2 regions of the Mesorhizobium subarcticum genome follow, and region 2 is predicted to be linked to the other one. Evidence: riboswitches for the same ligand, from Rfam matches in the RefSeq annotation. Region 2 holds a riboswitch; the other holds the start of a gene.
What was found. Region 2 has a riboswitch for cobalamin ahead of ACZYHG_RS19925 (CbtB domain-containing protein). Riboswitches for the same ligand answer to the same signal wherever they lie in the genome.

Region 1: it holds a riboswitch for cobalamin, as region 2 does, so the genes downstream of both, ACZYHG_RS04320 (aromatic ring-hydroxylating oxygenase subunit alpha) here and ACZYHG_RS19925 (CbtB domain-containing protein) in region 2, are expected to answer to the same signal.

What each region holds. Positions count from the first base shown of each region.
Region 1 is NZ_CM144237.1:938,562-946,384, reverse strand. It holds gene ACZYHG_RS04335 (serine kinase) at 1-267, opposite strand, end outside; gene ACZYHG_RS04330 (PqqD family peptide modification chaperone) at 300-749, opposite strand; gene ACZYHG_RS04325 (FAD-binding oxidoreductase) at 872-1,972, opposite strand; gene ACZYHG_RS04320 (aromatic ring-hydroxylating oxygenase subunit alpha) at 1,993-3,240, opposite strand; cobalamin riboswitch at 3,355-3,555, opposite strand; gene ACZYHG_RS04315 (DUF680 domain-containing protein) at 4,059-4,256, shown strand; gene ACZYHG_RS04310 (DUF680 domain-containing protein) at 4,325-4,561, shown strand; gene ACZYHG_RS04305 (ABC transporter ATP-binding protein) at 4,643-5,755, opposite strand; gene bglA (beta-galactosidase BglA) at 5,787-7,451, opposite strand; gene ACZYHG_RS04295 (carbohydrate ABC transporter permease) at 7,456-7,823, opposite strand, start outside.
Region 2 is NZ_CM144237.1:4,077,229-4,085,051, forward strand. It holds gene ACZYHG_RS19905 (methyltransferase family protein) at 1-11, opposite strand, end outside; gene ACZYHG_RS19910 (acetyltransferase domain-containing protein) at 8-1,006, opposite strand; gene ACZYHG_RS19915 (MFS transporter) at 1,216-2,415, shown strand; gene ACZYHG_RS19920 (aromatic ring-hydroxylating oxygenase subunit alpha) at 2,419-3,594, opposite strand; cobalamin riboswitch at 3,731-3,928, shown strand; gene ACZYHG_RS19925 (CbtB domain-containing protein) at 3,962-4,141, shown strand; gene ACZYHG_RS19930 (CbtA family protein) at 4,157-4,960, shown strand; gene cobU (bifunctional adenosylcobinamide kinase/adenosylcobinamide-phosphate guanylyltransferase) at 4,953-5,468, shown strand; gene cobO (cob(I)yrinic acid a,c-diamide adenosyltransferase) at 5,470-6,084, shown strand; gene cbiB (adenosylcobinamide-phosphate synthase CbiB) at 6,081-7,055, opposite strand; gene cobD (threonine-phosphate decarboxylase CobD) at 7,054-7,823, shown strand, end outside.

The sequences.
Region 1 (7,823 bases), 3.1 Mb from region 2:
GCCCCATCGCGCCGGCTCGGGGATGCCGGCGATGCCGGGATGGACGATGAAGATGCGGCATGCCAGCGATTCCCGCTGGTCTTGCGCGGCCTCCACGAAAGCATGACCAAACGCATCCGCAAGCACCCCGGGACCGACATGAGCGATCAGTTCCAGTCGGGGCAGCTGGACCTTACGCGTGGCCGGATAATCCTTAGCCACACTTTCGGCGGCGGTGATGAGATACCGGGCGTAATCCGGCAGGGTTTCGAGCGTGACGCGCGGCATCCTGCGCCTCTATCCCAGCCGCAACCGGCCCGTCAGGATGCCTGCTTGACCGCCGGCCAGCCCAGGGGTTCCTCGACCTCGTGTATGGGATCCACAATGATCAGGTCGGCGAGGTCGTCGTGAATGCTCACATGGAGCGGCTCGCTCGTGGCGGCAAGTTCGGCGGGCAGCTCGCCCGGCAGCGGTTGCGCCGTCGCTTCCAGACGTGCCAGCAATCCCAGGTCGAGCAATTGCGATATGAAGTGGTCGAGTTCGGCCGCAGCTATTGTCGAGCCGCCTGCGGCCAGCCCGATCAGGGCCTGGGCATCGATCCCCGACGAAAGCGCCTGCCAAACCCTGCTGCCGGAATCTGAGAAGCCGAAATATTTGCCATTCGCAAGGTTGAGCACCACGGCCTCGCCATCGAAGGATTCGAAGACAATATCCCTGTTCGCAACCGCATAGACATTGGAATCACGCATTATCGTCGCCCCGCCCCGCAATTCCGCCCCCCAGCAGGATCGCTTCACCTACAACGCCTGTAAACGCTCGGTTCTTTGTTGGCAAGGCAACCGGTGCTGGCAAGGCGCCGAGCATTTCGGGACTCAGTTGGTCGCCAAGTGGATCACGCTTCGATTTCGAGCGCTGACAGCGGCTTCGAGCAACAGGCCAGGATGAAGCCGTCATCGATCTCGTGATCGAGGATGCCGCCATTGTGGCTCATCTCGACAGCGCCGGAGACCTTCTTCACCTTGCAGGTTCCGCACAGACCGAATTCGCAGGCGGCAGGTATCCGCACGCCCGAAGAACGTGCCGTCTGCAGCACGGTCTGGCCGGCGACGCATTCGGCGTCGACGTCCGAAAGCGCGAACCGGATCGGGGTTGCGGCTTCGAAGGGAACAGCCGCGCCGTCTTGCGCCGGCGCTGCGAATGGCGCCGGGATTTCCTCCACCGCAGGCGCGGCAAAGCTTTCCTGGTGATACTTCGTCATGTCGAAACCAGAAGCGTCCAGCATGCCACGCACGGCACGCATGAAAGGATCGGGGCCGCAGCAAAAGATTTCACGTTCGCGGAAATCGGGCGCGAGCAGCGGCAGCCGGATGGCGTCGATGCGGCCCATATGGCCGTACCAGCCCTCGCGGCTCGACCGCTCCTCGATCATGAAGCCGAGCGACAGGCCCGGCATATGGCCGCCGAGCAGTTCGAGCTCCTTGCGGAAGATGATCTCTTCGGCGCGCCGTGCGCAATTGACGAAGCCGACATCGGTCCATGGCGCGCAGTCGTTCAGCCAGCGCAGCATCGACATCATCGGCGTCACGCCCGAACCGGCCGAGATGAACAGATATTTGGCCGCCGGATGGCTGTGCAGCGAGAAGTCGCCACTCGGTCCATAGGCTTTGACGTGCGAGCCGGGCTTCAGATGGTCGAACATCCAGCGTGTGCCGATGCTGCCTGCCTGCGCCTTCACCGTCACCGCGATGGAGAACGGCCGTGACGGCGACGACGACAGCGTATAGGTGCGCATCAGCGGCCCGTCTGGCGCCGGCAGCTCCAGCGTCACGAACTGGCCCGGCTTGTAGCGGAACCAGGTCTGGTTGTCGGAGCGAAAGGTGAAGGTCTTCACGTCAGGCGCCTCGTCGCTGACGCCGATCACTTCCAGCACCTGGAGCCTGTCGTTCCAGGGCGCCATCTGATCGAGATGGCGATAAAGGCCAAGGTCAGTCATCGCGTTCATTCCTTAACCTCTCAAGCCACGCTGCGCAGCGCCGGCCGGCCGCCTTCGGCAAGGCGCGGACCGATGAAGCGCGCGTACCAGTCGACGAACTGGATCACGCCGCCCTCATGCAGCTCCGAATAGGGGCCGGGTTCATAGGCCGGCGACAGGATGCCAAAGGCGTTTTCCTCGACGATGCGGCGGTCCTGGTCGTTTGTCTCGGTCCAGACATGGATGAGCTCGGCGAGATCGTAGTCGACGCCCTCGACCGCATCCTTGTGCACCAGCCATTTGGTTGTCACCGCGGTTTCCGTGGCGCTGATCGGCAGCACGCGGAAAGTAACGGCATGGTCGATGAGGATGTGGTTCCACGTCGTCGGGTAGTGATAGTGCATCAAGGTGCCGATGCGGTCGGCCGAGACGCTGTCGGACAGGTTCTTCTTCACCGCGCGCTTGCCGGTCATCGTGTAACTGACCGCATCGCGCAGCAGCGGTGCGCGCGTGGCGCGGTATTGTCCGGCCGGATCGATGCGGAACTTGCTCGGCAGGCTGGCGGCCTCGCATTTCGCCCAGTGCGCCAGCATTTCGGGATCGCTGTCGGCGCCTTGCACGCCGGTCACGGTCGGTGCTTCCGGGAAGGTCTTGCAGAGTTCCGGGTGGTTACCGGCGCAATGGTAGCATTCGCGGTTGTTTTCCCAGACGAGTTTCCAGTTGCCCTTCTCGACAATGGTGCTCTCGAAGGCGACCTTCGCCTCGCCCAGCCGGTGTGGCTTGAGATAGGGTTCGATCATCGCCCGCATCGGTGCGAAGTCGGCCGGCTCCTTTGCCAAACAGATGAAGATGTAGCCGGCGACACTTTCGCAGGCGACCGGCTTCAGGCTGAACTGGCTCTTGTCGAAACCGTCGGCCATCTGGCGGGCGAACAGCAGGCGGCCGTCCAGCTCATAGGTCCACTGGTGATAGGGGCAGACCAGTTTGGCGGCGGTGCCCTTGTCGGTGTTGCAGACACGGCTGCCGCGATGGCGGCAGGAATTGTGGAAAGCGTTGATCTTGCCCTGCTGGTCGCGCACCAGCACGACCGGATAGTCGCCGATCTGCACGGTGATGAAGCTGCCGGGCTTCGGCAGTTCGCAATCATGGCCGATGAACAGCCAGTCGCGATACCAGATCAGCTCCATGTCCAGCTTGAAGTAGTCCGGGTCGGTGTAGAAGGGTTGTTCGAGCGAGAACCCGTCCCTGCGGCTGTTCAAGAGCCTCAGCATGTCGTTGCGAGCATCCATGTCCTGTCCTCATACTTCAAGGACTGAACTGGTGGTGACGGAGGAAGGACCGGACGCAGGCCGGCGGAAGCCGGGCATGCACCATCCGCCTCTTGACCGCCCACCGCGATCAGTCGAGTTCAAATATCTCGGGCTGGTTTCCGGGCTCTGGAGTGTCCTTGCGGACGGTCGCGACACCTTCCCAGGCTTTCGCCCAGTGGTCTCCCGTTGCGACTTGAACTCCACCACCGTTGCGGGGGCAGCGCCGGACTTTGACCGGCTTCCCAATTCTCCGCCCCGTCGTCACGAAGCGGCACCTGAGATGCCATGATCTAACCACGGCAACGATCGCGACATCGGCATGAAAGCGACATCGTATCCATGCGGCGCGACACGCCGGACGAAACGCTCCGGCCAGCGATTGAACAGCTGAGATCCGGTCTGGCTAGCAATCTGTGCCGTTTCGAATCGTCTCTTTTTCGGCTCCTGGCGCGGGGAAAACAGGCCAACGGTATCGAAAAGTGACTATTAGCAACTTCTAAAATCGAACCGAACGGTTCGTTTCTGTTGACAATGCGTGCAGGACGGTGTGAACGCTGACGCCCGGATACACTCGGTGAGTGGGTCGGCATGTTTATTTAAGTAATTGTATTAAATACACAAAAAAAGATGATCGGCATGCTTATTAAAATTACAAGATGTAAAATCATGGCCCAGACGGAACAACTTCGTGATTGGAATCCGGCAGACGGCTCACCCACATCGGGGCTGTCCGAACGACGCGATTTCATCCCAAGACACGCCGCTAGACGGACAGCAAAAATACTGGAGTACTTAAAATGAAAAAGATCATTCTCACTGCCGCCGCCCTTCTGGCGATTTCCGGCAGCGCCTTCGCTGGTAGCGACCACTACGGCTCGAATGCCCCTGCAGCCACTGCTGCTGTCGACAGCTCGTACACCGCTTCGGTCAAGAAGTCGGAACCGGCTGCTCAGACGCCTGCCACGGGTGCCGACCGCAACCTCTTCGGCCACTAACAGCCGATCCTCCGGAGCGGTGGGCTTGCCTGCCGCTCTGTTGAAACTTGAAATTCAGGAGACTTGAAATGAAGAAGATCATTCTTGCTGCCGCCGCTGTTCTGGCCATTTCCGGCAGCGCTTTCGCCGGCAGCGACAACTACAACGCCAATAGCGCCAACCCGCCTGCTGCGACTTCGGTTGACAACTCGCGTACGGGTTCGATCCGCGAAAACGGCTCGCCCGTCTACAAGCTGCTCAACTCGTCGGGCGACGTGCAGAAGTCGGCGCCCCAGGGCAGCGACCGGAACCTCTTCGGCCACTAACAGCCAAAGTCGATCCAAAAAAGAGCGGCGGGCCTGGCCCGCCGCTCTTTTTTGTGCCTTGATCCAGCGGGCCTGGCCGCTTCAGGCTGCCTTTGCTTCCGGTTTCTGGAGCGCGAAGGAATGTCCGTCCGCATCGAAGATGTGCAGGTCTTCGCCATTGGCACTGAGCCGCAATGTCGAGCCGCGCTTGACCTCGACATTGCCCGGCAGCTTGGTCACCAGTGGCAGGTCGGCGCGGCCAATGTCGACATAGACCAGCTGTACCTCACCGAGTTGCTCGACATAATCGACCGTTCCTTCGAACAGATACTCCGTGCCGATGGCGACAATCAGGTCTTCCGGCCGCACGCCGAAGCTCACGGCCGCACCCTTCGCCGAGGCGGGCGTGGTAATCGTCACCGTGGCCTTGCGCCCGCCGACATGGCTGACCACGGTCGGCGTGCCGGTCTGTTCGATGGTCGCCGGCAGGATGTTCATGGCCGGCGAGCCAATGAACTGGGCGACGAACAGATTGCCGGGCTTCTTGTAGAGATCCATCGGCGTGCCAACCTGCTCGATATGGCCGTCCTTGAGCACGACGATGCGGTCTGCCAGCGTCATCGCCTCGACCTGGTCGTGGGTGACGTAGATCATGGTCGTGGCCGGCATCGATTCCTTGAGCTTGGCGATCTCGATGCGGGTAGCGACGCGCAGTGCGGCGTCAAGGTTCGACAGCGGTTCATCGAACAGGAACACCTTTGGGTTGCGCACGATGGCGCGGCCGATGGCGACGCGCTGGCGCTGGCCGCCCGACATCGCCTTGGGCAGCCGGTAGAGATATTTGGTCAGCTGCAGGATTTCGGCTGCCTGTTTCACGCGCCGGTCGATCTCGGCCTTGTTCTCCTTGCCGATCTTCATCGAGAACGCCATGTTGTCGTAGACGGTCATATGCGGATAGAGCGCATAGGACTGGAACACCATGGCGATGCCGCGTTTCGACGGGGGCACGTCGTTGACCACCTCGCCATCGATCTTGAGCTCGCCTGAAGTGATTTCCTCGAGGCCGGCGATCGATCGCAGCAAGGTCGACTTGCCGCAGCCCGACGGACCGACGAAGACGATGAACTCGCCCGATTTGATATCGAGGTCGATGCCGTGGAGAATGTTCAGATTGCCGTAGGACTTCTTCACTTGTCTCAAATTGACATCGGCCATTGGTTTCCTCCCAGTGATGTCCTCAAAGATTTCAGTCGATGCGTCCGAACCAGGCGCCGTAGCCGCCGAGTTCGATCGAACCGGTGCTCGCCTGCCCGGAAAACCCGTGTCCCGGCAAAGGTTGCAGCGGCCGGTTACCAAGGTCAACTTTCGCCGGCTTGGCGCCGAGGTTGAAGGCACAGACGATCTGCTCATTGCCGGCGCCGCGGGTGAAGGCGACGGTGTCGCCCTGGCTTTCGATGAAGGTGATATCTCCCTTGGCCAGCGCCGGATGGGCGCGGCGGAAGGTGAGGAAGCGCCGGTAGTGCTCGAGCAGCGAAGCCTGGTCGCCCTGCTGGATATTGACTGCCTGCGACAGATGCTTGGCCGGCACCGGCAACCAGGGCTTTGCCTGGGAGAAGCCGCCATTTTTGGCGCCGTCATCCCACACCATGGGCGTGCGGCAGCCATCACGGCCCTTGAATTCCGGCCAGAAGCGGATGCCATAGGGATCCTGTAGATCCTCGAAGCGCAGATCGGCCTCGCCGAGCCCGAGCTCCTCGCCCTGGTAGATGCAGACCGAGCCGCGCAGTGACATCAGCAGCGCCGAGATCACCTTGAGATAGGCCGTAGGGTCGGCCTCATTGGCAGCCCAGCGCGAGGCCGGGCGCATCACGTCATGGTTGGAAAACGCCCAGCACGACCAGCCGTCGCTGGCGACCTTGCCGAAGGCCTCCAGCACTGAGCGGACCTTGCCGGCACTGATCTTTTCCGGCGCCAGGAAGTCGAAGGAATAGCACATGTGCACGCGCTTGCCGCCGGCGGTATAGGCTGCCACCACTTCCAGCCCGCGCTGCGAATCGCCGACTTCGCCGACCGCGGCGGTCGCCGGATACTCGTCGAGCAGGGCGCGGAAGCGTTCGAGGAAGCCGAGGTTTTCCGGCCGGCTCTTGTCGTAGATGTGATCCTGGTAGTTGTAGGGATTGACCGCCGGCGCGGTCTGGTCGTTGCGCTCTTCCGGCGGCAGTGGCGGATTGTTTTCCAGGCCCTGGCTGTGGAAGTAGAAATTGATCGTGTCGAGGCGGAAACCGTCGACGCCGCGCTCCAGCCAGAAGCGGGTGACGTCGAGCAGCGCGTCCTGGACCTCGCGGTTGTGAAAGTTGAGGTCGGGCTGTTCGGCCAGGAAATTGTGCAGGTAATATTGCTGGCGGCTGGTGTCCCATTGCCAGGCCGATCCGCCGAAGATCGACAGCCAGTTGTTGGGCGGCGTGCCGTCAGGCCTGGCGTCGGCCCAGACATACCAGTCCGCCTTGGGATTGGTGCGGGTCGACCGACTCTCTTTGAACCACGGGTGGCTGTCTGCGGTGTGCGAAAGCACTTCGTCGATCATCACCTTCAGCCCCAGCCGGTGCGCCTCCGCCGTCAGCGCATCGAAATCGGCCAGCGTGCCGAACATCGGATCGACGTCACAATAATCCGAGACGTCGTAGCCGAAATCCTTCATCGGCGACTTGAAGAAGGGCGAGATCCAGATGGCGTCCGCGCCGAGTGCGGCGATGTAGGGCAGCCGTTCGATGATGCCTTTCAAGTCACCGATGCCGTCGCCATTCGAATCCTGGTAGCTGCGTGGATAGATCTGGTAGATGACAGCACCTCGCCACCAGTCGCGGTCGGCGGCGACGTCAGGGTTCGAACTGGCCTTTAAAGCGGATTGCATGGTCTCAGCCTCCTTTTACGGAACCGGCAAGCAGCCCGCGGACGAAATAGCGCTGCAGCGAGAAGAACACGATCAGCGGCACGATGATGGTCACAAAGGCCGATGTCGTCAGGATCTCCCAATCGCCGCCGCGTGAGCCAAGCAGTGCGTTGAGCTTGGCCGTCAGCACGATCTGGTCTGCTTCGGTACCCAGGAAAACCATTGCCACCAGCAGATCGTTCCATACCCACAGGAATTGGAAGATGGCAAACGAGGCCAGCACCGGGAATGACAGCGGCAGCACGATCTTGACGAAGATCTCGAAATCGCTGGCGCCGTCGATGCGCGCCGATTCCATGATCTCGCGCGGCAAGCCGGCAATATAGCTTCGCA
Region 2 (7,823 bases):
GTTTCGGTCATTGCGTTCCTCCCTCGTCCACCTTGTCTTCGGTCTGGGCCGTGCAACTGGCGGCCAGATCGCCCAGATGCGCCCGGAATTCCGCAGTCTGGTCGTTGTTGTAGAGCCGATCAAGAGAGCCTTCGCCCTGCAGCGTCGTCAGCATGCAGCCGCAATAGCTCGAACAGAAGGTCGCGTTGCGCGTCTGTTCGCACGACACTTGGCAGGTTTTCAGAAACTCCACCTGCGGGGTTTCGGCGGGGGCGGGCATCACCTGCGAAAACAGCCAGACGCAGCCGAACAGTATCGGTTGGTGGATCAGGTAGAAGGCAAGGCTGTGCCGGCCGATGAAGAGCAATGGATTGGCCCAGCGGCCGGGCTTAAGGCTCGCCAGCCGCTCCAGCAGACCCGAGGTGGAGGCAAGCTCGGCCACTGCGAGGCCGGCAAGCACCACGCCGAACCACGGGAACAGCGGCACGTAGTCGTTGGAGCGCGGATTGATGGCCGAGAGGCCGACCCACCACAGCCAGGGATGATCGAAGGATTCCAGGCTGACATAGAAGGGCACCACGATAATCGCCGCCGCTACCAGCAAGGTGAGCAGTGCCGGCAGGCGCAGGAAGGCGAGGCCGAGCAGGCTTGCCAGCGCTATCTCGTGCAGGATGCCGAAGAAGATGAAACCGCCCGGCGTAACGAACCAGGTGACTGCAGATATGGCAATCGCCGCCACGGCGACCATGGCGAAGCGTTTCCAGAAGCCGGTCCAGCGGATCTGTCTGCCGTGAGCGAGGAACAGGCTGACGCCGACCAGGAACAGGAAGGTTGAGGCGATGCAGCGCGCGTAGATCTTCCACCCGCCGAAAGCGGTCAGGCCGGGATCGGTGTAGTGAAAATTCTCCAGGTCCCAGGTGAAATGGTAGCTCGCCATGGCCAGCAGTGCGATGCCGCGCACGATGTCGATGGCGACGATGCGCCTGGATGGCTCCGGAACGGGTGGGGTCGGCGTATGGATGGTCATGGTCTCGCGATCTGATTCAGCCCTGCCTGAGGACTATCACGGTTGGGCGGGACAGAAGAAGGCCGGGGCATCGGATCAAACGACACTTTGGGCCAGAGCCGGGAAGCCTTTGACCGGTTTCGCTTTTTGCCGGTTACGCGTCGGTTTCCTCTTAATCGCCGGGGAATGGCCACGGCAGATTTGACCGGTGATTCTGCTTTGGGGAAGCAATGTCCACCCATGTGCGCCATCCGATCTGGCTCCCGGCCCTCAAGGCCGCGGATGCGCGCACCTTCGCCTCGCTCTACGCGGTCGAATCCTTTGCCCGCGCCACGGTGTCGAGCGTCATCCCGATTCAGGCCTACGAAATCCTCCACAACGAGCAGATCGTCTCGATCCTCTACACGGTTGTGGCGATGATGGGCCTGTCGGTGACCTTGTTCATGCCGATGCTGATCCGCCGTTTCGCCCGGCGTTGGGTCTATACGGCAGGCGCCTGCCTGCTCGCCATCGGCTCGCTGTTCTTCGTCACCCACACGCTTGCCGGGCAAATCGCCGGCATGCTGTGCCGTGTCATGGGCGCCAGCGCGCTCTCGATCACGCTCAACCTCTACATCATGGATCACATCCGCAAGACCGACTTCATGCAGGCCGAATCGCTGCGCATGGCGTGGTCGATGTTTGCCTGGACCGGGGGGCCGACGCTCGGCATTTTTCTCTACGCGCATTTCGGCATCTATGCCGCGCATGGCGCGGTGGCCGTGTTTGCGATGGCTTTGCTGGCGCTGTTCTGGTTCTATAGGCTGAGCGACAACCAGTCGATCCAGCCTGGCAAGACACGACCGGCCAATCCGCTCGCCAATATCGGCCGTTTCGTCGCACAGCCGAGGCTGAGGCTGGCGTGGCTGATCGCCTTCGGCCGCTCCTGTTTCTGGTCGACGTTCTTCGTCTATGGGCCGCTGTTCATGGTCATCACCGGGCAGGGCGCTATTGTCGGCGGCCTCTTGGTCTCGGCCGGCAACGCACTGTTGTTCATGGCCATCTTCTGGGGCAAGGCCGGAAAACGGTTTGGCGGCCGGCGCACCATGACCTTTGCCTATTTCGCCATGTCGGCCATGCTGCTGGCCGCGGGCACGGTGGGAGCGACTGCGCCGTTGTTGACCGGGGCTTTCCTGCTTGGTGGCGCGTTCTTTACCATCGCGCTGGACGCATTGGGTTCGACCGCCTTCATGCGCTCGGTGCGCTCCTATGAGCGGGCGCAGATGGCGGCGGTCTACCGCACCTATCTCGATTTTTCCGAGCTGACGCCGCCGCTGGTCTATTCCGTCGTGCTGATCTTCTTCGGGCTGGGCTCGGTGTTCATCACGCTCAGCCTGCTCGCGGCGGTGTGCGGCTTCGTGACGTGGCGCTATCTGCCGAAGTCCCTGTGAGGATCAGGCAGAAAGCGCTGCGTGCCGCTCACGCACCCAGTTGTGGAAGCGGTGCAACTCATACTCCTCGGGCATCAGCACGCCGGCTTCGTGGCGCATCGAGCGCAGGCCCCTCTGGTTGACCTCGCAGATACCGGCATCCTCTTCCAGCACCTGCGTGCCGAAGGCGACGATGTTGTCGATGTCGGTTGCCGGGTCGCTGAGCGCCTCGGGCGTGAACAGCCATTCGGCGACAAGCTCCGTCTGTTCGGGACCGAGCGGCACCAGCCGCACGGTCCTGACATAATCGACATGACCGACAATGAACATCGAGGGCAGGCTGGTGGCGTAGGTCTGGCCGGCGGCACGTTCGGCTGGTGTCAGCCCCGGGAAAACCGGTCCATGGGCCTGGCCATCGCGCGACCAGGTCTCGGCGCCGGTGCGCAGGCCGCCGGAAAACTCCGGCGCGTCATTGTCGGCATGGCGCACCCATTCAGGATCATCATGCCGGCTCATCAGGCCGCGGCCATAGATCGGCACCAGCCGCGAAAGGTCCTTGTGGACGCCCGGGCAATGCAGGCACTCGTTGAAGTTTTCCCAAAAAATCTTCCAGTTGCAGTTCATCACCTTGCGCAGCACATGGCCTGAGACCAGCGCTTCCAGCGGCCAGTTGCCGAGATTGCCGGAGGCAGGGTCGAAGGATGCCTGCGCGGAGCCTGCCGCGTCTTCCTGCAAATTGATGAAGACGAAGCCCCGCCACACCGAAAGGGCGACGCGATAGAGCGGATGGTCGGCCTTGTCGAAACCATCAGGCAGCGATTTCGACGGTACGCGCACGAGGTCGCCGCGCAGCGAATAGGACCAGGCATGGTAGGGGCAGGTGATCAATCGTGCCTTCAGGCGGCCTTCGCTCTCCTGGCACAGCTGCGAGCCGCGATGCCGGCAGGTGTTGTGGAAGGCGCGCAGCTCGCCAGTGTCATCGCGCAGCACGACGATGTCCTGCGTGCCGATGCGGAATCGGCGGAAGGCCAGCGGCTGGGCGAGATCGGCCTCGCGACAGACCAGCAGCCAGTTTTTGTACCAGATGGCATCGAGGTCGCGCTGATAGGCCGCTGCATCCCAATATGCCGAGGAAGGCAGCGTCGCTTCGGCCCGGGTCAGGCCGTTATAGGGATCGCGCTCGCTGGCATTGGGCTGCATGGCTGGCTTCCTGTGAAGAGGCCAGCCGACACCCGGCCATGACAATTGTCAATTGTCGCGCCGATGATCCCTCTGGCATGGCGCAATCGCGCTGATTGCCGGCGGAATTTGGTTTGCCGCGTGTCGTGATTTTCCCTATAGTCACACAGTCGTCGGTTCCGTTTTGGAGCCAAGAGGGAATGCGGTGCGGGCTGAATTGTTGCCCAATGCCGTGGCTGCCCCCGCAACTGTGTGCGGTAGTCCTCTCCATATGCCACTGAAGATTCGTCTTCGGGAAGGTGGAGAAGGGCGCTGATCCGCGAGCCAGGAGACCTGCCGACGACGGCAAAACTGACAGGCCCTCGGGTGGAGGGCGAAAGGACAAGATATGACTACTGCTTCGGTCTCCCTCGGCGCCTCCGTCTCCTCGCAGTCGCGCTTCATGCAGCTGGCGCTCGCCGCGCTGCTCGGCACGTTCATCATCGGGTTTGTCGGCTTCTCGCATATCGATGCGGTCCACAATGCCGGTCATGACAACCGCCATTCGATGGCGTTTCCCTGCCACTGACGAGGATCGGACATCATGAATCTGTTTCGCAACGTCGTGTTCATCGCGGCGATCGCAGGGCTCGTGGCCGGGGTTGTTCTCGCCTGCATGCAGGCCTTCGCAACCGACCCTCTCATCCTCCAGGCCGAAGTTTACGAAAAGGCCGGCGCCGGCCATCAGCACGACCATGCCGCGGCACCGGCCGAGAACGCGGCTGGCACCAATGCCGCCAGCAGCACCGCGCCCGCCGCAAACACCATGAGCATGGCGCCAGCCGCCGCGACTGCGCCCGAACATGAGGATGAGGGCTGGGAGCCTGCCGACGGCTTCGAGCGTCACGCATACAGTGCGGTTTTCAATGTCGCCACCGGCATCGGCTTTGCGCTGATCCTGGTTGCGGTTTCCGAATTTGCTGGCGGCATCGGCAATTGGCGCCAGGGCGTGTTCTGGGGGTTGGCTGGTTTCGCCGTGTTCACGCTGGCGCCCGGTCTTGGGCTGCAGCCCGAACTGCCGGCGATGCCTGCGGCCGATCTCTTGCCGCGCCAGATCTGGTGGACGGCAACGGCAGCGGCGACAGCGATCGGTCTCGCTTTGATTGCTTTCCGCAGATCGCTGCCGCTGGTGATCCTGGCAGTGGCGTTGATCATCGCACCGCACATCGTCGGCGCACCACAGCCCGACAGCTTCGAAACGCCGATCCCGGAAGGCCTGCACCACCAGTTCGTGGTGGCGGTGACATTGACCAATCTGGTTTTCTGGCTGGTGCTCGGCGCTGTCGTCGGCGTGGTGCGTGGACGCTTCACCGGCACCGCGAGCAGCCTGCGCGACAGCTTTGCCTGATCGCGGCAAGCTGACCTTCATCATCGGTGGCGCGCGCTCCGGAAAGAGCGCGCACGCCGAAATTCTTGTGACGGCCTCGCGCTCACCATGGGCCTATATAGCCACAGCGCAAGCCTATGACGACGAGATGCGCGAGCGCATCGCACTGCATCGCTCGCGGCGCGGCGAGGGCTGGATAACCGTCGACGCACCGCTCGATCTCGCCGGCGCGCTCGAGGCCTTGCCCGACAACCAGCCGGTGCTTGTCGACTGCCTGACGCTGTGGCTGACCAATCACATGCTGGCCGATCACGATCTTGAGCTCGAATGCCGGCGGCTGACGAACGTGCTGTCGCGGCCGCGCGGGCCGTGGTTCGTGGTGTCGAATGAAGTCGGCCAAGGCATCGTGCCCGACAATGCCCTGGCGCGCCGGTTTCGCGACGACGCCGGACGGCTCAACCAGCAGGTCGCGGCGATCGCCGATACGGTGCTGCTGATGGTGGCGGGGCTGCCGCTCAAGGTGAAATGAGATGACCGACATCGACGGCAAGGACGAAGAACGCCATCGCGCCAAGATGGCCAAGCGCAAGGCGGTGCAGGATGCCGAGGTGGCGAGCAAGACGGTCGAGAAGGGGCTGCTGATCGTCAACACCGGTCCGGGCAAAGGCAAGACGACGGCCGCCTTTGGCCTGGCGTTGCGGATGCTCGGCTATGGCAAGCGCGTCGGCGTCGTCCAGTTCATCAAGGGCAAATGGCACACTGGCGAGAAGGATGCTTTCGCCGCCTTCGGCGACCGCGTCGTCTGGCACGCGATGGGCGAGGGTTTTACCTGGGAGACACAGGATTTGAAGCGCGACATCGCGGCGGCGGAAGCTGCCTGGGCCAAGGCATTGGAGTTGATCGCCGATCCATTGATCAGCCTTGTCGTGCTCGACGAACTCAACATCGCGCTGCGCTACGATTATCTCGATCTTGACAAGGTGGTTGGCGCGCTCAAGGCGCGTCGCGAAGGGCTGCATGTCGTCGTCACCGGCCGCAGCGCCAAGCCGGCGCTGGTCGAGGCGGCCGACCTGGTCACCGAGATGGGCGTGACCAAACACCACTTTTCGGCAGGCGTGAAAGCGCAGCAGGGGATTGAGTTCTAGAACACCAGAACCGTGATCGCCGAGACCAAACCGAACAGCACGATCAGCAGATAGTCGGCGACGCGGTAGAGTTTCAGCGCCCGCCTGATGTCTCCGCTGTCGACGTCACGCCGGCCGCCTTCGCCCATGAAGACATCGTCGACCACGATGCCGCCATAGCTGCGTGGTCCGGCGAGTGCCAGGCCAAGCGCACCGGCCATCGCCGCTTCCGGCCAGCCGGCATTGGGCGAGCGGTGCTTCTTCGCGTCGCGCCACACCGCTTGCTGGGCGCTGCGGGGATCGGCTCCCTTGACGAGGAAAGCCGCCAGCACGATCAGCAGCGCGGTCAGCCGCGAGGCCGGCAGGTTGATCCAATCGTCGAAGCGCGCCGCGGCCCAGCCGAAGGCCTCGTGGCGCGGGGTGCGGTGGCCGATCATCGAATCGGCGGTGTTGGCGGCCTTGTAGGCAGCGCCGCCGGCCAGACCGCCGACACCGGTCCAGAAGGCTGGGGCGACGATGCCGTCGGAAAAATTCTCGGCCAGGCTTTCGATCGCCGCGCGGCAGACGGCAGCACGGTCAAGCGCTTCGGGATCGCGGCCGACGATGCGCGAGACGGCGACGCGGCCCATGGCCAGGCCGCCCGAGTCAAGCGCGTCAGCCACGGCCTCGACATGGTCGTAGAGGCTTTTCTGCGACAGCAGCGATGTCGCCAGAAGGGCGGCAATGAACAGCCCGAACGGAACGAACCAGAGCAGAACAAGCTGCACGCAGAGACCAATCACCGCCGGCACCAGCACGATGACCAGCAGCGCCTGGACACCATTTTGGCGACGCAGCGCGTCGGGATCAGTGGCGCGGTTGAGCCTGATGTCGAGAAAGGATATCAGCCTGCCGAACCATGTTACGGGATGGCCGATGGCGCGGAACAGCCAGTCCGGATAACCCAGGACGAATTCGACGGCCAAAGACAGGAAAGCGATCAGGACTGACATGAAGCTTCTTGATGGAGCGGTGGACCATGGTGGAAGTCTTGGCCGGGCGAGGGTGCTTTTCCCCAACGCCGTGCTGCCTTTCGTCGACCTCTCGACTGGTATCAATCCGCACTCCTACCCGCTTTTCGACCTGCCCGCCACCTCGCTATCGCGATTGCCGGAAGCGGGACGCGGGCGTGAGCTGACAGAAATCGCAGCCAGAACCTACGGCGCGCCGTCGCCTGCCAACGTCGTGGCGGCTCCGGGCACACAAATCCTGCTGCCGCGCGTGGCCTCGCTGGTGAGGCCCGGCAAGGCACTGGTGCTGGGGCCGACCTATGCCGAACATGCCCGCGCAGCGGCGATCGCCGGGCACGAGGTGAGCGAAGTCAGCGATTTCACGGCGCTGGCTGACGCTGACCTCGCCATCATCGTCAATCCTAACAACCCCGATGGGCGCGTCATCGCGCGCGACCGGCTGCTGGCGCTGGCCGCAAGGCTGCGCGCCAAGGGCGGGCTGCTGGTCGTCGACGAGGCATTCATGGATGTCGGCCCGCGCGAGCACAGCCTCGCCGGTGAAGTCGGTCTGGGTGGCATCGTCGTGCTGCGCTCGTTTGGCAAGTTCTTTGGGCTGGCTGGCCTGCGGCTTGGCTTCGCGCTTTCCGATGCACCGACGGTTCAACAGCTGGAAACGCAGTTCGGGCCATGGGCCGTCGCCGGTCCGGCGCTGGAATATGGTATTCGGGCGCTAGGCGATATCGGCTGGCAGAACGCCATGCGGGCATCCCT